Regions from separate parts of the Sphingopyxis sp. QXT-31 genome, predicted to be linked through region 4. Evidence: predicted binding sites of a transcription regulator. Region 4 holds the regulator's gene; each other region holds the start of a gene.
What was found. Region 4 encodes LexA, which represses DNA repair genes until DNA is damaged. Its sites were predicted from a motif close to GTTCCNCNCTTGTTCT; they were not measured.
Positions count from the first base shown of each region.

Region 1 (5,667 bases), 1.0 Mb from region 4:
GGGGCGGCGCCGGATCGTGAGGGCGAGATAGAGGCGATCGTCGAAGATGCGCCTTGCGCGAGCGATCGCCGCCTCGGCTGCGCCATCGGCGCGGTCGGGAAGCAGGATTGCAAGCAGGCCTTCGGTCCAGTCCTCGAGATCGGGCCAGTCGAGATGGCAGGAGCCCTTGCCGGCGCGCGTCTTGCCGATGCTGAGCAGCCGGCACATCCGGCCATAGGCCAGCTTGTCGGTCGGATAGACGAGAAGGGCGGTGCCGTCGGCAAGATCGAGGCGCGTGCCGGTGAGCGCGCGGACCCCGGTAACCTTTTCGGCGTCCCACGCGCGCACGATCCCGGCGACGCTGTGCCGGTCGGCGACGCCGAGCGCGGGTAGGCCGAGCATTGCAGCGGCGGTGAAGAGCTCCTCGGGCGAGGAGGCGCCGCGCAGGAAGCTGAAATGCGTCGTGACCTGCAGCTCGACATAGGCCGGTCCTTCATCGGTCATGCTAAGGCGCCGCTATTGAGCGGCCGCACTCTCAAGCGAATGCGATTTGATGCCGGCCGCATTCTCAAGCGAATGCGATTTGATGCCTGTCGCATTCTCAAGCGAATGCTCCGTGAATAAACCAGCGCATGGAGCCGGTGGCCGGATTGACCCCGTCGCCGAGGCGGAAGAGCCAGTAACGGCCGCCCGTCTCGGTCTCGACCTGATAATAGTCGCGGACGGTGAGGTGGGTTTCGCCTTCAATCCCGCCCTCGCGCCACCATTCGCCCTGCAGTCGCTCGGGTCCGTCGCCCTGCGTGACCCGGTAGCGTTTGCGGCGCCAGATGAAGAGGCGCGGCGCATCATCGGGAAGCAAGGCGACGACATCGACCGGTTCGGGCCGCGCGAGCATACGCGAGGGGCGCGGCCAGTCGCTCCAGCTCTCGCCTGTCCCGGGCGCGAGCGCGGGGAGGGCGGCGACCGAGCGCTCGGGCATTGCGCTCGGTCGCGGCGCCGCGCGCTGGAGCGCCCGCTGCCCGAAGCGGTTGACGAGCGTGTCGACGAGCGCGGGAAGATCGGGGCCGCGCCGTCCGATATTTTCGAGCGCGTCGGCCTGGCTCCCTTGCTGCCGCTCGGCGAGCGCCGCGACCAGCGTCATCGCCTCGATCCCGAGACCGGGATCGACGCTCTCGATCCGCGCGGCGAGCAGTTTTGCAAGATGCCTGGGATCGCGCGAGGGGGAGGCGGTTCCGACGCGGATGGCCTGGGTCTGCCCATCGACGCGGTGGAAATAGCAGTCGAGGCGCCGCGCACCCGTTCCGGCGCGGGTGAGTTGGCCTGCGATATCGTGCGCAAGGTCGCCGATCACCTGCGCCAAGGCATCCGCCGTCGCGAGCGGCTCCATGAAGCCGCGCCTGGCCTGCGGCAGCTCTTCGGGGAAGAGCGGTTCGATCGGCTCTGGCAGCGTGCCGAGTGCCTGGTCGAGCCGGCGATGCAGTTCGCGCCCGAACCGTTTCGCGAGCGGACCGCGGGGACTTCCGATCAGCTGCTCGATCCGCTCGAAGCCGAGTTTGCGCAGGCCTTCGACATCGGCGGACGGCAGGCGGAGCGCTGCGACGGGAAGGAGCGCGATCGCCTTGCGATGCGCTCCGGGTTCAACCGTGACGGGCCGCCCGGCGGGAACATGGCGCGCGGTCGCATGCGCGCAGCCGGCCGTGTCCGCGACCGCAATTTGCAGGCTGAGACCGAAGGCTGCGACGCGGCGGTGAAGATCCTTGAGCAAGGCTCGCTCGCTGCTGAAGATAGCCGCGCAGCCGGTAATGTCGAGCCAGAGCCCGTCGGGCGGATCGGGCGCGACAATCGGCGAATAACGCGCGCCTGCCCAGAGGGCGAGGCGCCGCAGCCCGTCGAGATCGGCTTCGGGCTCGCCGTCGACGACATCGAGCTCGGGCGCGAAAGCCCGCGCTTTCGTGATCGTCATGCCTGTCTGGATGCCAAGTATCCGCGCCTCGCGGCACGTCGCCGCGACGATACGCCGGCCATGGTCGGGAATCGCGGTAACGAGCGGGCGGGGCGGGACGCTGCCGTCAGGCTGCGGCTTGCGCATCTTCCTGCGCAGCCGGTCGGTCGACCAGTGCGGCAGGAAGAGCGATACGACCCGTCGCATCGCAGCCCTCCACGATCCAGTTGTGCGGATTGCCGCCGCGCGCGCGCTCGAGCGCGACGCGCCAGCGCGCGCGTCCGATCGCGGGGATGCCGAGATCCTCGGTCGGACTCGCGGTGATGCGCCAGCGGGTCACGGCGGCGCTGCCTTCGGCAGGCTCGCCGGCCTTGCAGGCGCGGCGGAAGATGAAGGCGGGGACCCCCGAGGCCTCGGCGGCGAGCTGCAGCCGCTTCGAAGCGGTGGTGCTGTATTTCTTGACCTCGCCGACGACCCCGGCGAGTCCCGGATGGCGGAGGCATTCCTCCATCGCGAGGAGGACGTTGGTGTCGCTGCCCGCTTCGACATGAATCAGCCGGTCGGGATGGAGCCCGGCAAGATGGAGCGCGGGGGCGAAGAGATCACGCCAGCGCAGGCACCAGAAAACCGGGCCGTCGCTCCTGGCGAGGATGCCGGCGAGGAAGATCGTGGCGCTCGCATCGTCGGCCAGTTCGGGACTGCCGGCGAGCTCGTGGAGCGCGCCGGTGGCGATTCCGCGCGCGGGAATCCGCGAGTCGAGATCATCGATCCCGAACGGGATGACGTCATGGCGTGCGCCCACGCCTTCGATTTGCGCGATTTTGGCGCGAATTTCTTCAAGGATGGCGGACTGGCGCATAGGTGCGGATAACTCGGTAAGCTGGCCTTATGTTCCTTCTTTGTTCTCATTGCCTGCTCTTCGTCAAGGCGCGCTGCGGCGAAGCGATATCATCGCTGTGGATGAAAAGCCGGAAAGCGAGGGTGCCGGGGGGTGCCGCGGGGCGGAGATACGAGCCGGCGGTGCGACAGATCGAAGGTGCGGGGCATTACGCCGGGACTAGGGGACGGGGTGTGGAGCGGGGGTGGGCCGGGCAGCCGTGAGCCCGGCTTTCGCATCCTGAGTCATGATTTCCGCTGAAACCCATCGGCTCCCGTTGCATGGGACCTTTCCCTCATTGGCTGCCTGATTGCGGGGCTCGGCTCGCCTAATGCCGTCAACCCCCTGCGGGGGTTCGCCCTCGCATGCGCTCGGTGACGGCGGCTCACGGCCCCTCCTTCTGGCGCCATCGGGGATGGTCCCCGAGCATCAAAGGAGACTGAACATGGGTACCACCATCGGAAATCTGACCCTCAAGGACGACGGCAGCTATGAAGGCACGCTCGCGACCCTGATGGTCACCGTGCCGATCGCAATCGTCCCGAACGGCCGCAAGATGAAGGAAAGCGAGCCCGATTTTCGCGTCGTCAGCCGGCGGAACGGATTCGAACTCGGCGGCGGCTGGGTGAAGACCGCCCGCTCGACCGGCGCCGAATATATCTCGGTGTCGCTCTCCGCCCCCGAACTCGGCGAGATTTTCTGCAACGTCGCGAACGCGCCGGGCGACGATCCCTCGAAGAAGGTGCTGATCTGGAACGCCCCCGGCAACTGACCGGACAGCATCGCGGCCCCGCCTTCGGGCGGGGCCGCATTCGCATGTTCGCATCACGCTTTGTCGAGCGCGGCCTCTATCGCGTCGAGAATATCCTCGAGCTCCTGCGACATATAGCCGCCTTTATCGCTGGCGCGGTCGACCAGGTTGCCTTCATCGCGGATGCGGACGAGCGAGCTGAGCACCTGGCGCAAATTGTCATCCATCGGGTCGGCCTTTCCAGTCGAGCAGCGCGAAACAAGCCTGTGCGGCAACATCGGTCCGCCTCATCATCGGGCACCCATCGCCATATTTCAACGGCAACCGGGAGGAGGGGCACGGCACGGCTACTGCCGCCGCGGCACCAGTCCCGCTCTCGATTGCCGCTATTCCCTTGGCCGAGGCCCGGCCTCCTACAGTCAACCCTTTCAGGGTCCCTGCGCAAGCTTGGGCCGCGGCTTTGCCGCGGTGACTGCGGCCTGTCCCCGTCCGGCGGGGCGACTGTCGAGCGGGAATGGTCCCGCTCCCGATGCAGGAGCTCCGACATGTCGCTTACCACCGCCCAATCGCTCGGCTGGAATCTCGCCCGCACGATGATGACCATCATCGTCCTGATCGAAACATCGGCCGGATATTCGGTCATGCCGCTCGACGAGTTCGACGGCGATCCCGCTTGCATCGTCTGCGAATATGACCCGTTCAGCCGCTGATATCGCGCGGGATTTCGCTCCAGGGTGGACCCGGTTCCGGTTTCACCTTCGGGGCGATTTCGCTATGCTCGCCGGGCAGATTGCGCTGTGGTGGTGGTGGAGAGCGCGTCCGACAGGAGGACGCCCGTGACCTTCATCTTCCTCCTTGGCGGCGCGGCCGCCATCTATATCGCCATGCTGATGTTTCGCCTGGCTGCGGTGGCACTTCCGCTTTACGCCGGCATCGGCATTTCGATTTACCTCATCGGCCGCGACTTCGGCTATCCGGCCTCGATCGCGGCGGGATTGCTGGTGGGGGCTCTCATTCTCTTTGCCGGACGGGCACTTTGCGCTGTCCTGCCGCCCTTCTATCGCGCGATCGTCGCGGCAGTATTTGCCGGTCCCGCCGGCTTTGCCGGTTATCAGGCCGCGAAGGGGCTGGCCGGGCTCGCGATCGGCGGAGGATATGCGCTTGAGGTGCTCGGATTTGCGGGCGCTCTCGCGGCAGCCGTTGCAGCCTGGCGGGGACTCGGGACAGCCGAGAGGCATCGCACGCGCGACGGAGCGATCGGCAGAGCTTGAGCCTGATCTCTTATCAAACCGGGTCCGCTCAAATACCCGAACTCGCGTCGAAGCCTCGCAGCATCCCCGCACCAGCCCGGCCTCCGATCTGCGCCATCTGCCGGCAAGCCGCTGACGCTGGATCGCTGGCCGCAACGGGGGGCCTGCGACTTTCTTCCCCCGGCGTTCCGCCGTTCCTCGCGAGCCAAGAAACTCTTTGCCCGCCGTCCTCCGCTTCGCTGCGGGCCCGGCGGCTGCGGCGCGCTCCCTTGCCGGCGGTCGATGCGCATCGAGGCCGCGCTGGTGCGGCCCGACATGCAGCAAAGGACATCGTCATGAGCAAGATCGGCAGCTTCAAACTCGTCTCGGGTGAATATCAGGGCGAGATCGTCACGCTTTCGGTGCAGGCCAGATCGGTCCGCATTGTCCCCGAGCGGAACCACAGCGGCAACGCCCCGAGCCACCGCGTGTTCGTCGGCGACGCCGAGGTCGGCGCAGCCTGGTCGAAGACGAGCCAGGACAAGCGTCCCTATCTTTCGGTCAAGCTCGACGACCCGAGCTTCATCGCCCCGATCTTCGCGCAGCTCTTCGCTGGCGAAGAGGGCGAATATGACCTGGTCTGGAGCCGTCAGAATCGCCGCAACGACAATTGATCCGGCACCCATCGCCCGGCTTCGGCCGGGCGATGTTATATCCAATTTGAGGGCTTTAGCGTGCGTAGCTCGGATATTTTTGCGCTAAGTCCATGATGTATGCGCCGGTAACCACGCCGCCATGGGCGAGGCAGTATTGGCTGAACGCGGCGGTTTATTCTCCTCAAACGGGTCGGAGGTGCGAATGGATCAGGCAGTCGGATGGCAGTCGCCAT
Region 1 covers NZ_CP019449.1:557,962-563,628, forward strand. The annotation lists gene BWQ93_RS02780 (error-prone DNA polymerase) at 1-483, opposite strand, end outside; gene BWQ93_RS02785 (DUF6504 family protein) at 581-2,128, opposite strand; gene BWQ93_RS02790 (ImuA family protein) at 2,049-2,780, opposite strand; gene BWQ93_RS02795 (DUF736 domain-containing protein) at 3,244-3,570, shown strand; gene BWQ93_RS20635 (hypothetical protein) at 3,624-3,776, opposite strand; gene BWQ93_RS21040 (hypothetical protein) at 4,095-4,259, shown strand; gene BWQ93_RS02800 (hypothetical protein) at 4,386-4,820, shown strand; gene BWQ93_RS02805 (DUF736 domain-containing protein) at 5,135-5,452, shown strand; gene BWQ93_RS21225 (transcriptional regulator domain-containing protein) at 5,637-5,667, shown strand, end outside.
Region 1: a site for LexA is predicted at 2,812-2,827, ahead of BWQ93_RS02790 (ImuA family protein). Genes of this name have one in related genera too.

Region 2 (5,667 bases), 740 kb from region 4:
GCTTTCGGGCAGCCCCGCGAACCAGTCGCGGATGATCGTGAAGGCGCCCGTATATGTCGCGGGGTTCGAGCGCGGGGTGCGGCCGATCGGCGACTGGTCGATGTCGATGACCTTGTCGCAATGCTCCAGCCCCTTCAGGCTGTCGTGCGGCCCCGCGACCATGCGCGCGCCGTTGAGCACGCGCGCCGCGCTGGCGTAGAGCGTGTCGATGATCAGGCTCGACTTGCCGCTGCCCGACAGGCCGGTGACGCAGGTGAAGGTGCCGAGCGGGATCTTGACCGTCACATTGTCGAGGTTGTTCGCGCGCGCGCCCTTGAGCACCAGGTCGAAGCCATTGCCCTTGCGGCGGTGCTTCGGGATTTCGATGCGCTTGGTGCCGTTGAGATAGGCCGCGGTCAGGCTCTTCTCGCTCTTGAGCACCTCGTCGAGCGTCCCCTCGGCGACGATCTCGCCGCCGTGGAGCCCCGCGCCGGGACCCATGTCGACGACATAGTCGGCGTGGCGGATCGCATCCTCGTCATGCTCGACGACGATCACCGTGTTGCCGAGGTCGCGGAGGCGCTTCAAGGTCGCGAGCAGCCGGTCGTTGTCGCGCTGGTGGAGGCCGATGCTCGGTTCGTCGAGGACGTAGAGTACGCCGCTGAGCCCGCTGCCGATCTGCGAGGCGAGGCGGATGCGCTGGCTCTCGCCGCCGCTGAGCGTGCCGCTGGTGCGGTTGAGGTTGAGGTAATCGAGCCCGACATTGTTGAGGAAGCCGAGCCGCTCGTTGATCTCTTTCAGGATCGCCTTGGCGATCTGCCGCTGCGTGTCGTTCAGCTTCTCCTCGAGCGTGCCGAACCACTCGAGCGCGTCGGCGACCGAGCGCTGCGCCGACAGGCTGATATTCTCGCCCGCGATCTTCACCGCGAGCGGTTCGGGGCGCAGCCGCGCGCCGTGGCACGTCTCGCACGGCTGCGGCGTCTGATATTTCGACAGCTCCTCGCGCATCCACGCGCTCTCGGTCTGCAGCAGCCGGCGGTTGAGATTGCCGATCACCCCCTCGAACGCCTTGTGCGTCGTGTAACTGCGCCGGCCGTCCTTGAAGGTCAGCTCGACCGGCTTGCCACCGGTGCCATAGAGGATCACGAGCTGCACCTCGCCAGGCAAGTCCTGCCACGGCGTCGTCAGGTCGAAGCCATAGGCTTTGCCCAGGCTTTCAAGCACTTGCATATAATAAGGCGAGGGCGGGTTCGATTTCGCCCACGGCACCACCGCGCCCTTCTTCAGGCTCAGCGCATGGTTGGGGACGACCAGGTCGGGGTCGAACTCCTGCCGCTCGCCGAGCCCGTCGCACGCGGGGCAGGCGCCCTGCGGCGCGTTGAAGCTGAACAGCCGCGGTTCGATCTCGGCGATGGTGAAGCCCGACACGGGGCAGGCGAATTTCTCCGAGAAGATCAGCCGGTTCGCGGGAATGCCCGCGCCCTTCATCGCGCCGCCGGTGTCTTCCTCCTCGCGCCCCGGCACGGGACCGTCGGCGAGGTCGACATAAGCAAGCCCCTCGGCGAGCTTCAGCGCGGTCTCGAAACTGTCGGCGAGCCGCGTGCCGAGACCCTCACGGACTGCGATGCGGTCGACGACCACCTCGATGTCATGCTTGTATTTCTTGTCGAGCGTCGGCGCCTCGCCGATCTCGTAGAATTCGCCATCGATGCGGACGCGCGTGAAGCCGTCCTTCTGCCACTGCGCGAGTTCCTTCTTATACTCGCCTTTGCGCCCACGCACGACCGGGGCGAGCAGATAGGCGCGCGTGCCCTCGGGCAATTCCATCACGCGGTCGACCATCTGGCTGACCGTCTGCGCGCTGATCGGCTCGCCGGTTTCGGGCGAATAGGGGATGCCGACGCGCGCCCACAGCAGGCGCATATAGTCGTAGATTTCGGTGACCGTCGCGACGGTCGAGCGCGGGTTGCGGCTGGTCGTCTTCTGCTCGATGCTGATCGCCGGCGACAGCCCGTCGATATGCTCGACATCGGGCTTTTGCATCATTTCGAGGAACTGGCGCGCATAGGCGGACAGGCTCTCGACATAGCGCCGCTGGCCCTCGGCATAGATGGTGTCGAAGGCGAGGCTCGACTTGCCGCTGCCGCTGAGGCCGGTGATGACGACCAGCGCATCGCGCGGCAGGTCGACGTTCACGCCCTTCAGATTATGCTCGCGCGCACCGCGCACCGAAATATGGGTGAGACTCATGGGAGGGGTGTGTTCCAGATTTGTTCTTGGCGCGCAAGTGCGCGTTTCGCATGGGAGATAGGTATCCGGACGCGGTATCGCAACGAAGCGATTTGACGTATCGGTCCTATACGCGGACCGGCGGTTGCCGGTCTATCGACGCATCGGCCACGGCGGAGCGGACCCTATGGCAAAGCTGACCATTCCCGGCACCGCGCTCGACGCGCTTTCGCGATCGGCGCAGATCGGCGTGTCTGCGAGCGAGTGGCAAAGCTCGGAGATGTTCGAGCGCGCGCGGGTGGAATCGCTGCGCGCGCTCTGGTTCGACGGCGAGGGGCGGCAGATCGGCGAGGAAGTGGCGCTCGAGCCCATAACCTTCGATTTGGCCGAGGGGTTCGCGCCCGACGGGCGGATCGGCGCCGAGCCGGTCGCGCGCGACATCGACCTTCGCGGCGAATTGCCGCCCGCTGCCGAGCATCTGATGCTGCAATGGGGCGCTGAGCGGCTGACCGTGCGCGCCGAGGAGCTGGTCCGCGCCGACGGCATGCCCGGCGCGCCGTTACGCCGCAAATTCCCCGACGAGGCGCGCAGCTTCTATTATCCGGTGATTTCGGACGGCTTCCTCGACGCCGAGACCTTCTTCGCGCATGTCGCCGACCTGACCGGCTGGATGCGCGAGCAGCAGCCGTTCGACGGCGCCGAACTCGAACCCGTGTTCGGCATGGAGGCGCTGTTCTGGGCGGCGCCCGGCGAGGCCAAAAGCCATTTCGGCGCCCCGCTGACCGGCGACATGATCTGCGCGGTCGGCGTGGGCACGCCCGTGCTGCTGGGATCGCGCGAGGACGCCGCGCGCAAGCTTCGCGCCTTCCTGCTCGATGGCCAGGGCCTGATCCTGATGAACAGCAGCCAGCGCGGTGGCGCAGGAGGCAGCGCGCCGCACGACTTCCCGGCGTGGGCCAGCATCAACGCCTGCCCCGGCGAAGACTGGCGCCGCATCGCGCTGCACGAGATCGGGCACAGTCTGGGGCTGGAGGACGAATATGTCCTGCCCGACCTGCCGGTCTATGCGACCTGGCGCGACATGGCGTTCGACTCCGGCGCCAATGCGACGAGCAAGGCGAACCCCGGCAAGGCGCCGTGGAAGACGCAGCTCAACCTGGGCGACGACGAAGGCCGGCCGACGGTCAGCCACGCCGATCAGGACGGCGGCTGGGTCGATCCGCGGCCCGGCGGCAAACCGCTGGTCGGCACGGTGGCGGGCGCGCATTATCACGAGAAATATTTCCGCCCGTCGGGCGACTGCCTGATGCGCAGCCTCGCCGCCCCGCATTTTTGTCCGGTTTGCCAGCGGCATATCGTCGACAAGCTGCGCTAGCCGCGGGGCGGGCGCGCTGCGGCGGCCGCCGATACGCCCCGCATTTCCACCAACTCCCCAAAGGCTTCGACCAATGTCCGGCCAAAATCTTGACCCTGCCGGGCGGCGGGCGGACAAAGCTGGCATGTCCGCGGCCCGCCGGGAACGGGTGCGCGCACGAAAGGAGCTGGGGAAATGAAGAAACTTCTGGGTGGGGCCGCGGGCCTCGCAATGGCCGCGGCGTTGGCCGCGGTGCCGGTGCTGGCGAACGACATGGCGCCCATGGCGTCGCTCAAGGCCGATGGCGCGGGCGAGGCGTCGGCGAAGGACGAAGGCTCGCTGAAGGCGCTGACCTTCGGCAGCTGGGGCGTCGACCTTGGCGCGCGCGACACCAGCGTAAAGCCGGGCGACGATTTCGATCGCTTCGCCAATGGCGGCTGGTTCGCCAAGACCGAGATACCGGCCGACCAGGCGTCGGCGGGGGTCGATTACGACGTCTATAATTTGACCCAGCGCCAGCTGCGCCAGGTCGTCACCGGCGCGCCGGCGACGAGCCAGGTCGGCGGCCTCTACCAGAGTTTCGCCGACGAGGCGCGCGTCGAGGCGCTGGGCGCCAAGCCGCTGATGGCCGACCTCGCCAAGGTCGCGGCAATCAAGGACAAGAGCGAGATGGCGCGCTTCATGGGCGCGTCGCAGGGCGCGTTCGGTACGACGATCGTCGGCGGCGGGCCTTATGCCGATACCGACGATCCGACGATCAATGTGCTGTGGCTGGGGCAGGGCGGGCTGGGCCTGCCCGAGCGCGAATATTATCTCGACGACCAGTTCAAGCCGCAGCGCGACGCCTATCGCGCCTATATTGTCCGCACTTTGGGACTGACCGGCGCGAAGAACCCCGAGGCCGCCGCCGACGCGATCATGGCCTATGAGACCGAGATCGCGAAGGTCAGCTGGAAGATCGCCGACCGCCGCGACATCGGCAAGATCAACAACCCGATGTCCTCGGCCGAACTCGCCGCCTATGCGCCCGGGCTCGACTGGAACGCGTGGTTCGCGGGGGCCGGGATCGGCCCGCAAAAGCGCATGATCGTCAACGAGACGACCGCGATCCGCGACATTTCGGCGCTCTATGCCAAGACGCCGCTCGACACGCTGAAGCTGTGGCAGCAATTCCATGTCGCCAACCAGGCCTCGCCCTATCTGTCGAAGGCCTTCGTCGACAGCCGCTTCGACTATACCAAGGTGCTGAGCGGGGTGAGCGAGCTGCGCCCGCGCTGGAAACGGGGGCTGACGCTCGTCGACGGCAGCCTCGGCGAGCTGGTCGGCGAGACCTATTCGCAGCAATATTTCCCCGCGAGCGCCAAGGCGAAGATGGAGGCGCTGGTCGCCAACCTCAAGCTCGCGATGGGCGACCGTATCCGCGCGAACAGCTGGATGGCGCCCGCCACCAAGGAAGCCGCGCTCGCCAAGCTCCAGAAGATGGACGTCATGGTCGGCTATCCCGACAAATGGCGCGACTATTCGGGGCTAAAGATCGACGCCGCCGATCTTTATGGCAATGTCCAGCGCAGCGGGAAGTTCGAATATGCCTATCAGCTGGGCGAACTCGGCAAGCCCGTCGACCGCAAGAAATGGTCGATGAACCCGCAGGAAGTGAACGCGTATAACGGCGGGCTGGAGAACAAGATCGTGTTCCCCGCGGGCATATTGCAGGCGCCTTATTTCAGCGAGACCGTCGACGATGCGGTCAATTATGGCGCGATCGGCGCCGTCATCGGCCACGAGATCATCCACGGCTTCGACGACCAGGGGCGCAAGATCGACGCCAATGGCGCGGTGCGCGACTGGTGGACCCCGGAGGACGCGGCGAAGTTCGACGCCGCGGCCAAGGCGTTCGGCGCACAATATGCGACCTATGAGGCGGCGCCCGGCGCCTTCATCAACCCCGACCTCACGATGGGCGAGAATATCGCCGACCTCGCGGGGCTGGAGGTCGCCTATGACGCCTATCATCGTTCGCTCGGCGGCAAGCCCGCGCCGGTGATCGATGGGCTGACCGGCGACCAGCGCTTCTTCCTCGCCTTCGCGCAGGCGTGGCGCGACAA
Region 2 covers NZ_CP019449.1:843,899-849,565, forward strand. The annotation lists gene uvrA (excinuclease ABC subunit UvrA) at 1-2,229, opposite strand, end outside; gene BWQ93_RS04205 (M64 family metallopeptidase) at 2,396-3,583, shown strand; gene BWQ93_RS04210 (M13 family metallopeptidase) at 3,758-5,667, shown strand, end outside.
Region 2: a site for LexA is predicted at 2,241-2,256, ahead of uvrA (excinuclease ABC subunit UvrA). Genes of this name have one in related genera too.

Region 3 (5,667 bases), 1.4 Mb from region 4:
TGCGCATCGAGCTGCTCGTCGATCCGCGGCTTGACCGGCGCGGCGGCGTCGCCGAGGCGGCCGAGATAGATGTTGAGCAGAATCGGCGTCATCGCCGAGCCCTCGGCGAAATGAATCAGCTCGAGGTGGCGGACATGGTCGTCGGTGCCGCGCGCCGGGACAAGCGCCTCGCCGCCGTAATTTTCGCACAGATATTCGGCGATCGCGCCCGATTCCTGGATCACCCGCCCCGCATCCTCGAGCAAGGGCGACTTGCCGAGCAGGTGGACCGCCTTGAGCTCGGGCGGCGCGAGGTTGGTCACCGCGTCGCGCTGATAATGTTTGATCTCATAGGGCGCACCGAGTTCCTCGAGCAGCCACAGGATGCGCTGCGAACGGCTGTTGTTGAGGTGGTGGACGATCAGGCTCATGTCGCTCTCCTTTATAGATTATAATGTCCGTTGCGGTCGATCAGCGCCGCGAGTTCGCGCACCAGCTTGGCGCCGAGGATCGCGGTGACGTCGCCGCTGTCACGGCCGGGGTGATGTTCGACGATATCGGCGCCGACGATCGGCGCGGTCTGCTTGTGGAGGACGGCGAGCAGCTCGCGCACGGTCAGCCCGCCGGGCTCGGGATGCGCGACGCCGGGCGCCGCCGACGGGTCGATGCCGTCCATGTCGATCGAGATATAGAGCGGGCCACCCAGCACCGGTACCGCGTCGGGGGTGAAACCCGCCATCGGGACGATCTGAACCCCGAAGCGCTCAGCCTGATCGCGGCAATGTCGGTTCAGCGTGCGGATGCCAACCTGCACCAGCCGATTGGCATGGCCGCCATCGAAGATGCGCGCGAAGGGCGAGGCGTGGCTGCGCGGATTGCCGCCGAAATCATTGTAAAGGTCGGGGTGCGCATCTATATGGAGGATGTTCACCGGACCGAAGCAGGCCGCCGCGGCTTCGACGAGCGGCAGGGTCACGGCATGGTCGCCGCCGAGCGCGAGCGGAACTTCACCATCTTCACATATATAAGCGACGTGGCGGCGGATCATCGCATCGTCGCGCGGGGTATCTTCGGTGAGCGCGAGGTCGCCGTCGTCGGCGAAGGCGATGTCGGTGCCGAGCTCGGGCCCGAGCTCGCTCGCCATATTGCCGCGCTCGCTCCAGAGCTGCGCGCGGATCGCGGCGGGGCCTGCGGCGGCGCCGCGCTCGAAGCTGCTGTTGATGTCGGTTGGCAGGCCGAAGAGGCGGATCGCGGGCATCGCCCTTCTGTAGCCGCTCATAAGGGCCGCGCAAGCCAAAGGGCGCCGCGCAAGGCCAACGGCGGGCGGGCCGGTCCTCGAGAGGGTGCGGACCTGAGGGGCAAGGAACCCGCCGCCGTTGGTGGGCCGGTCCGCGGGGGCAGACCGGCCGAGGCTATCAGTCGTCGTCGCCGTCGTCGTCGGGGCCGGCCATCATTTCTTCGGCCACCGCGTCGGTGCGGCTGCGGATCGCGGCTTCGAGGCGCTCGCGCAGTTCGGGATTGTCGTTGAGGAAGGTCTTGGCATTCTCGCGGCCTTGCCCGATGCGGATCGAATCATAGCTGAACCAAGCGCCCGATTTTTCGACGAGCCCGGCCTTGACGCCGATGTCGAGGATCTCGCCGATCTTCGAAATGCCCTGTCCGTACATGATGTCGAATTCGACCTGCTTGAACGGCGGCGCGACCTTGTTCTTGACGACCTTGACGCGCGTCGTGTTGCCGACGATCTCGTCGCCATTCTTGATCTGGCCGGTGCGGCGGATGTCGAGGCGGACCGACGCGTAGAATTTCAGCGCATTGCCGCCGGTCGTGGTCTCGGGATTGCCGTACATCACGCCGATCTTCATGCGCAGCTGGTTGATGAAGATCACCATGCAGCGCGAGCGGCTGATCGAGCCGGTGAGCTTGCGCAGCGACTGCGACATCAGACGCGCCTGCAGGCCGACATGGCTGTCGCCCATCTCGCCCTCGATTTCGGCGCGCGGCACGAGCGCGGCGACCGAGTCGACGACGAGCACGTCGATCGCGTTCGAGCGCACGAGCGTATCGACGATTTCGAGCGCCTGTTCGCCGGTGTCGGGCTGCGACACGATCAGTTCGTCGATGTTGACGCCGAGCTTCTTGGCATAGACGGGGTCGAGCGCATGTTCGGCATCGACGAAGGCGACGGTGCCGCCGCCCTTCTGCGCCTCGGCCAAAGTGTGCAGCGCGAGCGTCGTCTTGCCCGAGCTTTCGGGACCGTAGATTTCGATGACGCGGCCGCGCGGCAACCCGCCGACCCCGAGCGCGATGTCAAGCCCGAGCGATCCGGTCGAGATCGACTCGACCTGCATCGCTTCCTTCGAGCCCAATTTCATCACCGAGCCTTTGCCGAAGGCGCGATCGATCTGCGCCAAGGCGGCGTCGAGCGCCTTCTGCCTGTCCGAGCTATTCACTGATTTCCCCGATTCCACGAGTGACAATTGACCGGCCATGACCGTACCTTTCCTGCTCTATCGCGAAGGCAGAAGCATCGCAACGCCGGACCTGTGTACAGCGTTTGTTCTATTGGAACAAGAGTGGAACAAAAATTATTTCGGCGCGCCGCGAAGCAGGGCTAACCGCCAAAGAACCCGTCCAGCACAGCCTCGATCTCGTTCAGCCGGAAGGGTTTCGACACCAGCTTGCGGTGCGCATGCGTGGCAGGAATCACGTCGCCGCCGCCTGAGGTAAAGGCGAAGGGGATATCGCGCTCCGCCAGCGCGTCGGCGACGGGCCAGCCCTTGGCGTCGCCGAGGTTGATGTCGATCAATGCGCCGTCGATCGGCCCCCCGGCGATCGCCGCGAGCGCATCCTCGACGCTCGCCGCCTGCGCGGGTTCGGGATAACCGAGCGCGTCGAACATGTCGGCGAGCATCATGCCGATCAGCACATCGTCCTCGACGAGCAGGATGCGGCGGTCAGCCATGCGCCGCCGCCCGCTGCGCCGCGGCATCGAGCGCCGCCGAGGTCGCCTCGGTCAGCTGCGCGACCGAAAAGGGTTTGGGCAGGAAAGACACATGGTCAATATCGATCGACTGGCGCAATTGTTCCTCGGCATAGCCCGACATGAATAAAACGGGTACGTCCGGACGCTGGCCGCGCAGGATGCGGACCATCGCGGGACCATCCATCGTCGGCATCATCACGTCGCTCAGGATCAGGTCGACCTTGTCCATCTTGCCGAAACGCTCGATCCCTTCCTCACCCTGCGACGCGGTGACGACGGTATAGCCTGCGCGGGTCAGCGCACGCTCGGCGACCGCGCGCACCATATCCTCGTCCTCGACGAGCAGGATGGTGCCCGTGCCCCACTGGCTCTTCTTGGGCTTGGGCGGCGGCGGCGCGGCGACGGGCGCATCCTTTTCGGCGCGGTGGACGGGGAGGTAGATGCTGAATCTCGCCCCCTCGCCCGGCTTGCTGTCGGCGAAGATGAAGCCCGCCGACTGCTTGATGATACCATAGACGGTCGAAAGCCCGAGCCCGGTGCCCTTGCCGACATCCTTGGTGGTGAAGAAGGGCTCGAAAATCTTGGGCAGCACGTCGGCGGGGATACCGCTGCCGGTGTCGCTGACCTTGAGCGCGCTATAATCGGCGGGCGGCATGATGTCGCTGCCCATCGCGCGGACTTCGGCGGCGCTGACCGGATAGGTTTCCATCGTCAGCGTGCCGTGCCCGCCCATCGCGTCGCGTGCGTTGACCGCGAGGTTGACGATCACCTGCTCGAGCTGGCCGGGGTCGGCGCGCACCGCACCGAGCCCGCGCCCGTGGCGGACCGACAATTGCACCGAATCGCCGATCAGGCGCTTGAGCAGGTGCGACACCTCCGAAATCACGTCGGGCAGCTGCAGAATCTGCGGGCGCAAGGTCTGCTGGCGCGAGAAGGCGAGCAATTGCCGCGTCAGGCTGGCGGCGCGGTTGGCGTTGCTGCGGATCTGCTGGATGTCGTCATAGTCGCTGTCGCCGGGCGTATGGCGCATCAGCATCAGGTCGCAGCTGCCGAGCACTGCGGTCAGGATATTGTTGAAATCGTGCGCGACGCCGCCGGCGAGCTGGCCGACCGCCTGCATCTTCGACGCCTGCGCGACCTGGCGCTTCAGCCGCGATTCCTCGCTCGAATCCTTGAGGCTCAGCAGCACCGCCGCCTCGCCCAGCCCGCGCACCCCGACGACGCGCATCGACACGGGCTCGTCGCCCTGCCCCGCGAGGCGGATCGACAGGTCGCCACCGACCTGCTGCCCGGTGCTGTGGCGGCGCACCATGTCGGCGAGCGGGCCCTTGTCCTCGGTGACCACGATATCGCCCGGGTAGCGCGGCATCTTCGCCTCGCTGAGCCCCGCCGCCCGGATGAAAGCCCGGTTCATATAGAGGAAGCGGCCGTCGCGATCGACCATCGCGAGCCCGACGGGCAGCAGCGACAGCAAGGTCTCGACATAGGTCTGCGCGGTGCCGCGGTCGGCGACGCCGATCTCCTCGTCGATGAGTGCGAGCAGCATCGGGCCGTGGCTGTCGGCGGGGACCAGCGGGATCTGGATCAGCCGCACCGGCGGCGCGCGCTCGCCCTCGCGCCCGAAATAGAGCGTGCCGGCGTCGTCGAGTCGCAGCAGCGGCGCGACGTCGCGCCCGGCATAATGGCTGGCGTCGCCCTCGCCGAGCGCGCGGAGCAAAAACGCCTGATTGGCGACGCGCAGCCGCCCCTCGGCGCTGACCAGCGCCGCCATCACCCCCGCCTGCGCCAGCGTGCGCCCCGCGGGCCCGTCGAGGTGGCGGCTGATCTCGGTCACCAGATCGAGCCGCTCGACCGCCGAAAAGCGCCACACCAGATAATCTTCGGACAGGCCAGTGCGCAGCACCTGCGCGCTCAGATGCAGCGTGCCGACCGCGAGTTCGTCGACATGGCCCTCGCCGTCGCGCCACGCGGCGCGGCCGGCGTTCTTGAGCAGTTCGGCACCGCGCCCTTCGAGCGGCAACCCCGGCGGGGTGACGAAGCCGCCCATCCAGGTCGCGAACAAATCGTTAGCGCAGACGAGCCGCCCCGCCCGGTCGGTGATCGCGACCGCGATATCGTCATGATCGACCGCGGTGCGCAGCATCGTCCAGTCGGGCAGCGCCGCCTCGCCCGCGGCCGCGGCCGGACAGAGGCGGCGGAACAGAATGACGCCGCCGGCGGCGAGCGCTAGCCCGCCGAGGAAACCCGCGGCGAGCACCGCGTCGCGCGTCGCCCAGAAGAGCAGCCCGACCGAGAGGACCGCGAGCCCGGCGAGCAGCGCCGCGTCGAGGCGCGACAGTCCGCCCGGAATCGGCACGACCGCGCCCGATCCCGCCCCCCTGCCGATGTCGGGATCAGCGGAAGGCAGGCTCGTCGCGGTCAATGCGGAACTTTCTACTCGGGCGTCACCAGATGCGGACGCGGTCCTCGGGCTTCAGATAGAGCTTCTGCCCTTCCTGCACCTGATAGGCTTTATACCAGGGGTCAAGGTTGCGCGAGACCCAAGTCCGCTGGATCGAGGGCGAATGCGGATCGGTCGTGATGCGCTGCGACAGATTCTGCTCGCGATAGTTGCGCCGCCACACCTGCGCCCAGCCGAGGAAGAAGCGCTGGTCGCCGGTCAGCCCGTCGATCACCGGCGCTTCCTTGCCGCCCAGCGACTT
Region 3 covers NZ_CP019449.1:237,919-243,585, reverse strand. The annotation lists gene BWQ93_RS01190 (glutathione S-transferase family protein) at 1-410, opposite strand, end outside; gene speB (agmatinase) at 422-1,258, opposite strand; gene recA (recombinase RecA) at 1,395-2,471, opposite strand; gene BWQ93_RS01175 (response regulator) at 2,594-2,944, opposite strand; gene BWQ93_RS01170 (hybrid sensor histidine kinase/response regulator) at 2,937-5,321, opposite strand; gene BWQ93_RS01165 (M13 family metallopeptidase) at 5,410-5,667, opposite strand, start outside.
Region 3: a site for LexA is predicted at 2,547-2,562, ahead of recA (recombinase RecA). Genes of this name have one in related genera too.

Region 4 (5,667 bases):
TGCCGCCGCGGGTGCGGCTGACCGCCGACGGGGTGCAAGGCGACGGGATCGCGCCGGGCGAGGCGGTCGGGCTGCGCGTGCGGCTGATGCCGCCGCCGGCGGCGAGCCTGCCCGGCGGCTATGATTTTGCCCAGCGCGCCTGGTTCGATCGGCTGGGCGCGGTAGGAACCGTGATGGGCGAGATACGCCGTGCGCCGGGGGCGGGACAGGGCGAGCAGACGCTGCGCGCGCGGCTGAGCAGCCATATCCATAAGCAGATCGACGGATCGCCGGGCGGCATCGCCGCGGCGCTGGTCGCGGGCGACCGCGGCGCGATCGACCCCGCCGACGAGGAAGCGATGCGACGGAGCGGGCTCGCGCATCTGCTGTCGATCAGCGGGCTGCATGTGACGGCCGTGGTCACATTTGCGATGCTGCTCGCGATGCGGCTGTTGGGCTTGAGCCGTCGGCTCGCGCTCGGCGGTTATTTGCTGCCGCTCGCTGCTGCCTGCGCGGCGTTGGTGGGGGGCGGTTATACCTTGCTCGCGGGAGCCGAGGTGCCGACCTTGCGTTCGTTTATCGCGGCGCTGCTGGTGCTGGTGGCGATCCTGCTCGGGCGTGAGGCGCTGACCTTGCGGCTGGTCGCGGCGGGGGCGCTGATCGTGCTGCTGTGGCGGCCCGAGGCGCTGGCGGGGCCGAGCTTCCAGCTGAGCTTCGCGGCGATCACTGCGATCGTCGCGCTGCACGAGGGGCGCTGGATGCAGCGGTTCATGGCGCGGCGCGAGGAGGGCTGGCCGCGGCGGCTGGGGCGCGGGATCGTGGGGCTGGTGATCACCGGGCTGGTGGTCGAGGTCGCGCTGGCGCCGATCGCGCTGTTCCACTTCCACAAGGCGGGACTTTACGGCGCGCTCGCCAATGTCGTCGCGATCCCGCTGACCACTTTCGTGATCATGCCCGCCGAGGCGCTGGCCTTGCTGTTCGACGCTGTGGGGCTCGGTGCGCCCTTCTGGTGGGTAGCCGAGCAGGCGCTGAAGCTGCTGATCTGGCTGGCGCACAGCGTCGCCGATGCACCGGGGGCGGTCGCGACGCTGCCGGTGTTTCCGCCCTGGGGCTTCGGGCTCGCGGTGTTTGGGGGGCTGTGGCTGCTGTTGTGGCAGACCGGCTGGCGGCGCTGGGGCGCGGTGCCGTTGCTCGCGGGCATGGCGGTGCTCTTCGTCCAGCCGCGCCCCGACCTGCTGGTGACGAGCGACGGCAAGCATGTCGCGGCGGCGCTTCCCGATGGCAGCTATGCGCTGCTGCGTGACCGCGCGGGCGATTATGTGCGCGATTCGGTGGCCGAGGCGGCGGGGATCGACGCGCCGCTGGGGGCGCTCGCCGAGCTCGACCATGTGATATGCAACCGCGACTTCTGCCGCTGGACGCAGCGTGGGCGGACGATCCTCGCGGCGCGCGGGCGCGACCGGATCGAGGGGAGCGAGATGGCCGCGGCGTGCGCGGCGGCCGATGTCGTGATCAGCGATCGCTGGCTGCCGCGCGAATGCGTCGGGCGCTGGCTGACGATCGACCGCGACAGTCTGGGGCAGACCGGCGGGCTCGCGCTTTATCTGGGCGAACCGCCGCGCGCAGCGGCCAGTCTACGTGCGGGCGACGAACATCCGTGGCGCCGCCCGCCGCAGGTCAGTGGTAACGACGAAGCAATCCCGACAATTTCCCCTGCACCATGACGCGCTCGGCCTCGTAGCGCTGCGGCTCATAGGCGCTGTTCGCGGGGTCGAGGCGGATCATCTTGCCCTCGCGGCGGAAATATTTGAGCGTCGCGTCCTGTCCGTCGACGAGCGCGACGACGATGTCGCCCTCGCGCGCGGTGCTGACCTTCTGGATCAGCGCATAGTCGCCGTCGAAGATGCCCGCCTCGACCATCGAGTCGCCCGAGACCTCGAGCGCATAATGTTCGCCCGCGCCGAGCAGCGCGGCGGGGACAGCGAGATTATTATGCTCTTCGAACGCCTCGATCGGCACGCCGGCGGCGATCTTGCCGTGCAGCGGGACCTCGACGATGTCGTTTGCGGCGATCGGGCGTATGGCGGGGGCGGGCTTGCGCAGGGGCACGACATTGTCGCTATCGCCCCGCACAGGAGCCTTGCCACCTTCGGGAAGCTTGACCACTTCCAGTGCGCGGGCACGATTGGGGAGCCGGCGCAGGAAACCGCGCTCCTCCAATGCGCTGATGAGGCGGTGAATTCCCGACTTGGACTTGAGACCCAGCGCTTCCTTCATCTCCTCGAACGAGGGCGAGATGCCACTCGCGTCGAGCTTTTGCTGGATGAAGTGGAGCAGTTCATGCTGCTTGGCGGTCAACATCGGGCGTTCTCCATGATGCCGGTTTCGGACATAAGGAGAACGATAATGGAACAGATGCGAACTTGTCAAGCGATGTCGATATAGGCGGCCATGTTTCCGGCGGCGCGCGGTGCGGCGTCGATCTCGCGCAGGACGAGCGCGGTCGCGGCAGCGAGCGGGAAAGTGCGGCCGCTGTCCTGACTTTCGAAGACCGCGAGGCCGCCGTCCTGGAGCCGCGCGCGCAGATAGTCGCGACGCTTGCCCCCGGGGCCGAGGGCGGCGAGCAGCGGCGCGTGGCGGATATCGGGGAGCGGCGCGGCGGCGCCCGCGAGATGGCGGACGAGCGGGATCAGGAAGAGCGTCGCGGTGACGAAGGCCGACGACGGGTTGCCCGGCAGGCCGAGCAGCAGCGCGTCGCCGAGCGTTCCGGCGATCAGCGGCTTGCCGGGGCGCATCGCGATCTTCCAGAAATCGAGCGTGCCGCCGGCATCGTCGAGCGCGCCGCGGACATGGTCGTGGTCGCCGACCGAGGCGCCGCCGATGGTGACGATGACGTCGTGACGTCGCGCCAAATCCTTCAGAACCTTGGATAAAGTATCGCGGTCGTCGCGGATGTGGAGCGGCAGGCCGACGACTGCGGGCTCGGCAGTGAGCATCGCGCCGAGCATCGTGCCGTTGCTGTCGGGGATCTGGCCGGGGGCGAGCGCGCGGCCCGGCTGGACCAGTTCGTCGCCGGTGGTGAGGATCGCGACGCGCGGGCGGCCCCCGACGACAAGCTGTGCTCCGCCGCCCATGATCGCGGCGGCGATCGCACCGGGGGTCAGGCGGCTGCCCGCGGCGACGAGCGTCGCGCCGTTGGCAAAATCGCTCGCGCGGTCGCGGACATGCTGGCCGGAGAGCGTCGGGCCGGGGTCCGTCAGCGTCAGCGTGGTGCCCTGGACCGCGACATCTTCCTGGATGAGGATGGTATCGGCGCCCTCGGGCAGCGGCGCGCCGGTGAAGATGCGCACCGCTTCGCCGGGCCCGAGCGGCGCGGCGGCGATGGCGCCTGCGGCGACTTCCCCGGCGACGGCCCAGGGGCCGGGCAGGTCGGCGTGGCGGATCGCATAACCGTCCATCGCCGAGAGCGGCGCGGCGGGCTGGTCGCGTCGCGCGACGACGTCTTCTGAAAGATAGCGGCCAAGCGCTTCGGAAAAAGCGACTTTTTCCGGTGCGAGCGGCGCGCGAAGCGCGAGCAGGCGCGCTTGGGCTTCCTCGACCGGGAGCAGCTTGCTCATGCTGCGGACCAGTTGCCCGAGCGGCCGCCGCTTTTTTCGAGCAGGCGGATGTCGCCGATCACCATCGCACGATCGAGCGCCTTGGCCATGTCGTAGAGCGTGAGCAAAGCGACCGAGGCGGCGGTGAGCGCCTCCATCTCGACCCCGGTGGGACCGGTGGTCGCGGCGGTGGCAGTGACCGCGATCCCGTCGCCCAGCCATTCGAAGCCGACGCCGACCTTGCTCAGCGCGAGCGGGTGGCAGAGCGGGATGAGGTCCGACGTGCGCTTGGCGGCCATGATGCCCGCGATACGCGCGGTCGAGAGGACGTCGCCCTTGGGCGCGTTGCCGCTGCGGATCGCTTCGAGCGCTTCGGGCGACATGGTGATGCGCCCGGCGGCGACGGCGCGGCGCTGCGTCGCGGGCTTGGCGCCGACATCGACCATATGCGCGGCGCCGCTGTCGTCGAGATGAGTCGGTTTGAGCGTCATGCCGGGGAGCGAAGCAAGGCGGGGAGCGAAAGGCAAGGGGAATGGATGCACGTGGCCCCGCGGCAACCTCCTCGCCTTCATCCACACTATTGGACCCACATGCTTGTGGAGAAATCGCAGACGGCCGTTGCCCGGGCATCCGCAACGAGGATAGTCTCGACCGTGCGACCAGCGGTTTGCGCCTTTCGAAACAGGAGATGAGTTTGTCACGCTTGCGCTTCGTCATTCCCTCGCTCCTGATTGCGAGCTGTCTGACCGGACCGGCTGGTGCGCAGGCGGGCAAGACCGGCGGGGTGCCCGCCAGGATCGACATTCCGAAAGTCGAAAAGGAGGGCGTGTGGCAACCGACAGCCGACGGCATACAGGTGCCGCTATGGCCTGCGCACGTCCCGCTCGCAAAGCCGGATACCGGCGATCATCCCGAAGCAACCGGCAATGGCTCCCCCCTGGTCGGCGGCAGGCCGTGGCATTGGGCCAGCTATGTCACGCGGCCGACGATGACGATCTATCGGCCGAAAGGGCGCAATAGAGGCACGACGATGCTGGTGTTGCCAGGCGGCGGATTCCACGCAGTGGCGACCGATCTGGAAGGCACCGAGATTTGCGAGTGGGTCGTTCGGCAGGGTATGACCTGCGCCCTGCTGAAATACCGGACGCCGCAAGTGTGGCCGAAGGAAAAGGGGAAACAGCAGCGACCGAAGATCCTCCTGGGTCTGGAAGACGCCCAGCGCGCGATGGGGCTGTTGCGGGAGCGGGCCGCGACCTACGGCGTCGAGCCGAACAAGATCGGCGTCATCGGTTTTTCGGCTGGCGCGTATCTCGCGGCGAATATGAGCAACACCGAGGAGCGCACCTATCCGCCGGCCGACGCGGCAGACGGCCAATCCCCGCGGCCCGACTTTGCCATCATCGCCTATACCGCGCGCATGCTGGATAACAGCAAGGGGGGGAACAGCCTGGAACTACAACCATGGGTCGAGATCAGCGCGAAGGCGCCGCCGACGTTGATCATCCACGCCATGGACGATCCCGTCGACGATATCCGGCAGGCGATGGCCTATGCGCTGGCCCTGAACGACGCGGGGGTGCCGGTCGATATGCGTCTGTACGCGAAGGGCGGTCACGCCTTCGGGATGCGGCCGACCGCCGATCCGATCACCACCGAATGGCCAGGGCAGGTCGAGCAATGGCTGCATAGCCTCGGGATGTTTTGATGCGGGATCTGCGCCGGAGGCTGACTGCCGGCTGACCGCCCTAATCAGCTGCGGTCCTGCAGCAACGCCTTCGTCGCTGCGGTCACGTCGGCCTGCCGCATCAGGCTTTCGCCGACGAGGAAGGTTTTCACGCCGCTCGCCGACAGGCGCTGGCAGTCGGCGTGGGTGGCGATGCCGCTTTCGCCGACGAGCAAGGTGCCGGCGGGAACCAGTTTCGCGAGGCGTTCGGTGACCGCGAGGTCGGTTTCGAAGGTCTTGAGGTCGCGGTTGTTGACGCCGATCAGGCGCGACTGAAGCTGGTTCAGTGCGCGATCGAGTTCGGCTTCGTCGTGGACTTCGACGAGGACGTCCATGCCGCGCTCGAACGCCGCGGCTTCGATCTCGCGC
Region 4 covers NZ_CP019449.1:1,588,893-1,594,559, reverse strand. The annotation lists gene BWQ93_RS07750 (ComEC/Rec2 family competence protein) at 1-1,703, shown strand, start outside; gene lexA (transcriptional repressor LexA) at 1,657-2,340, opposite strand; gene BWQ93_RS07740 (molybdopterin molybdotransferase MoeA) at 2,406-3,596, opposite strand; gene moaC (cyclic pyranopterin monophosphate synthase MoaC) at 3,593-4,066, opposite strand; gene BWQ93_RS07730 (alpha/beta hydrolase) at 4,264-5,280, shown strand; gene trpC (indole-3-glycerol phosphate synthase TrpC) at 5,325-5,667, opposite strand, start outside.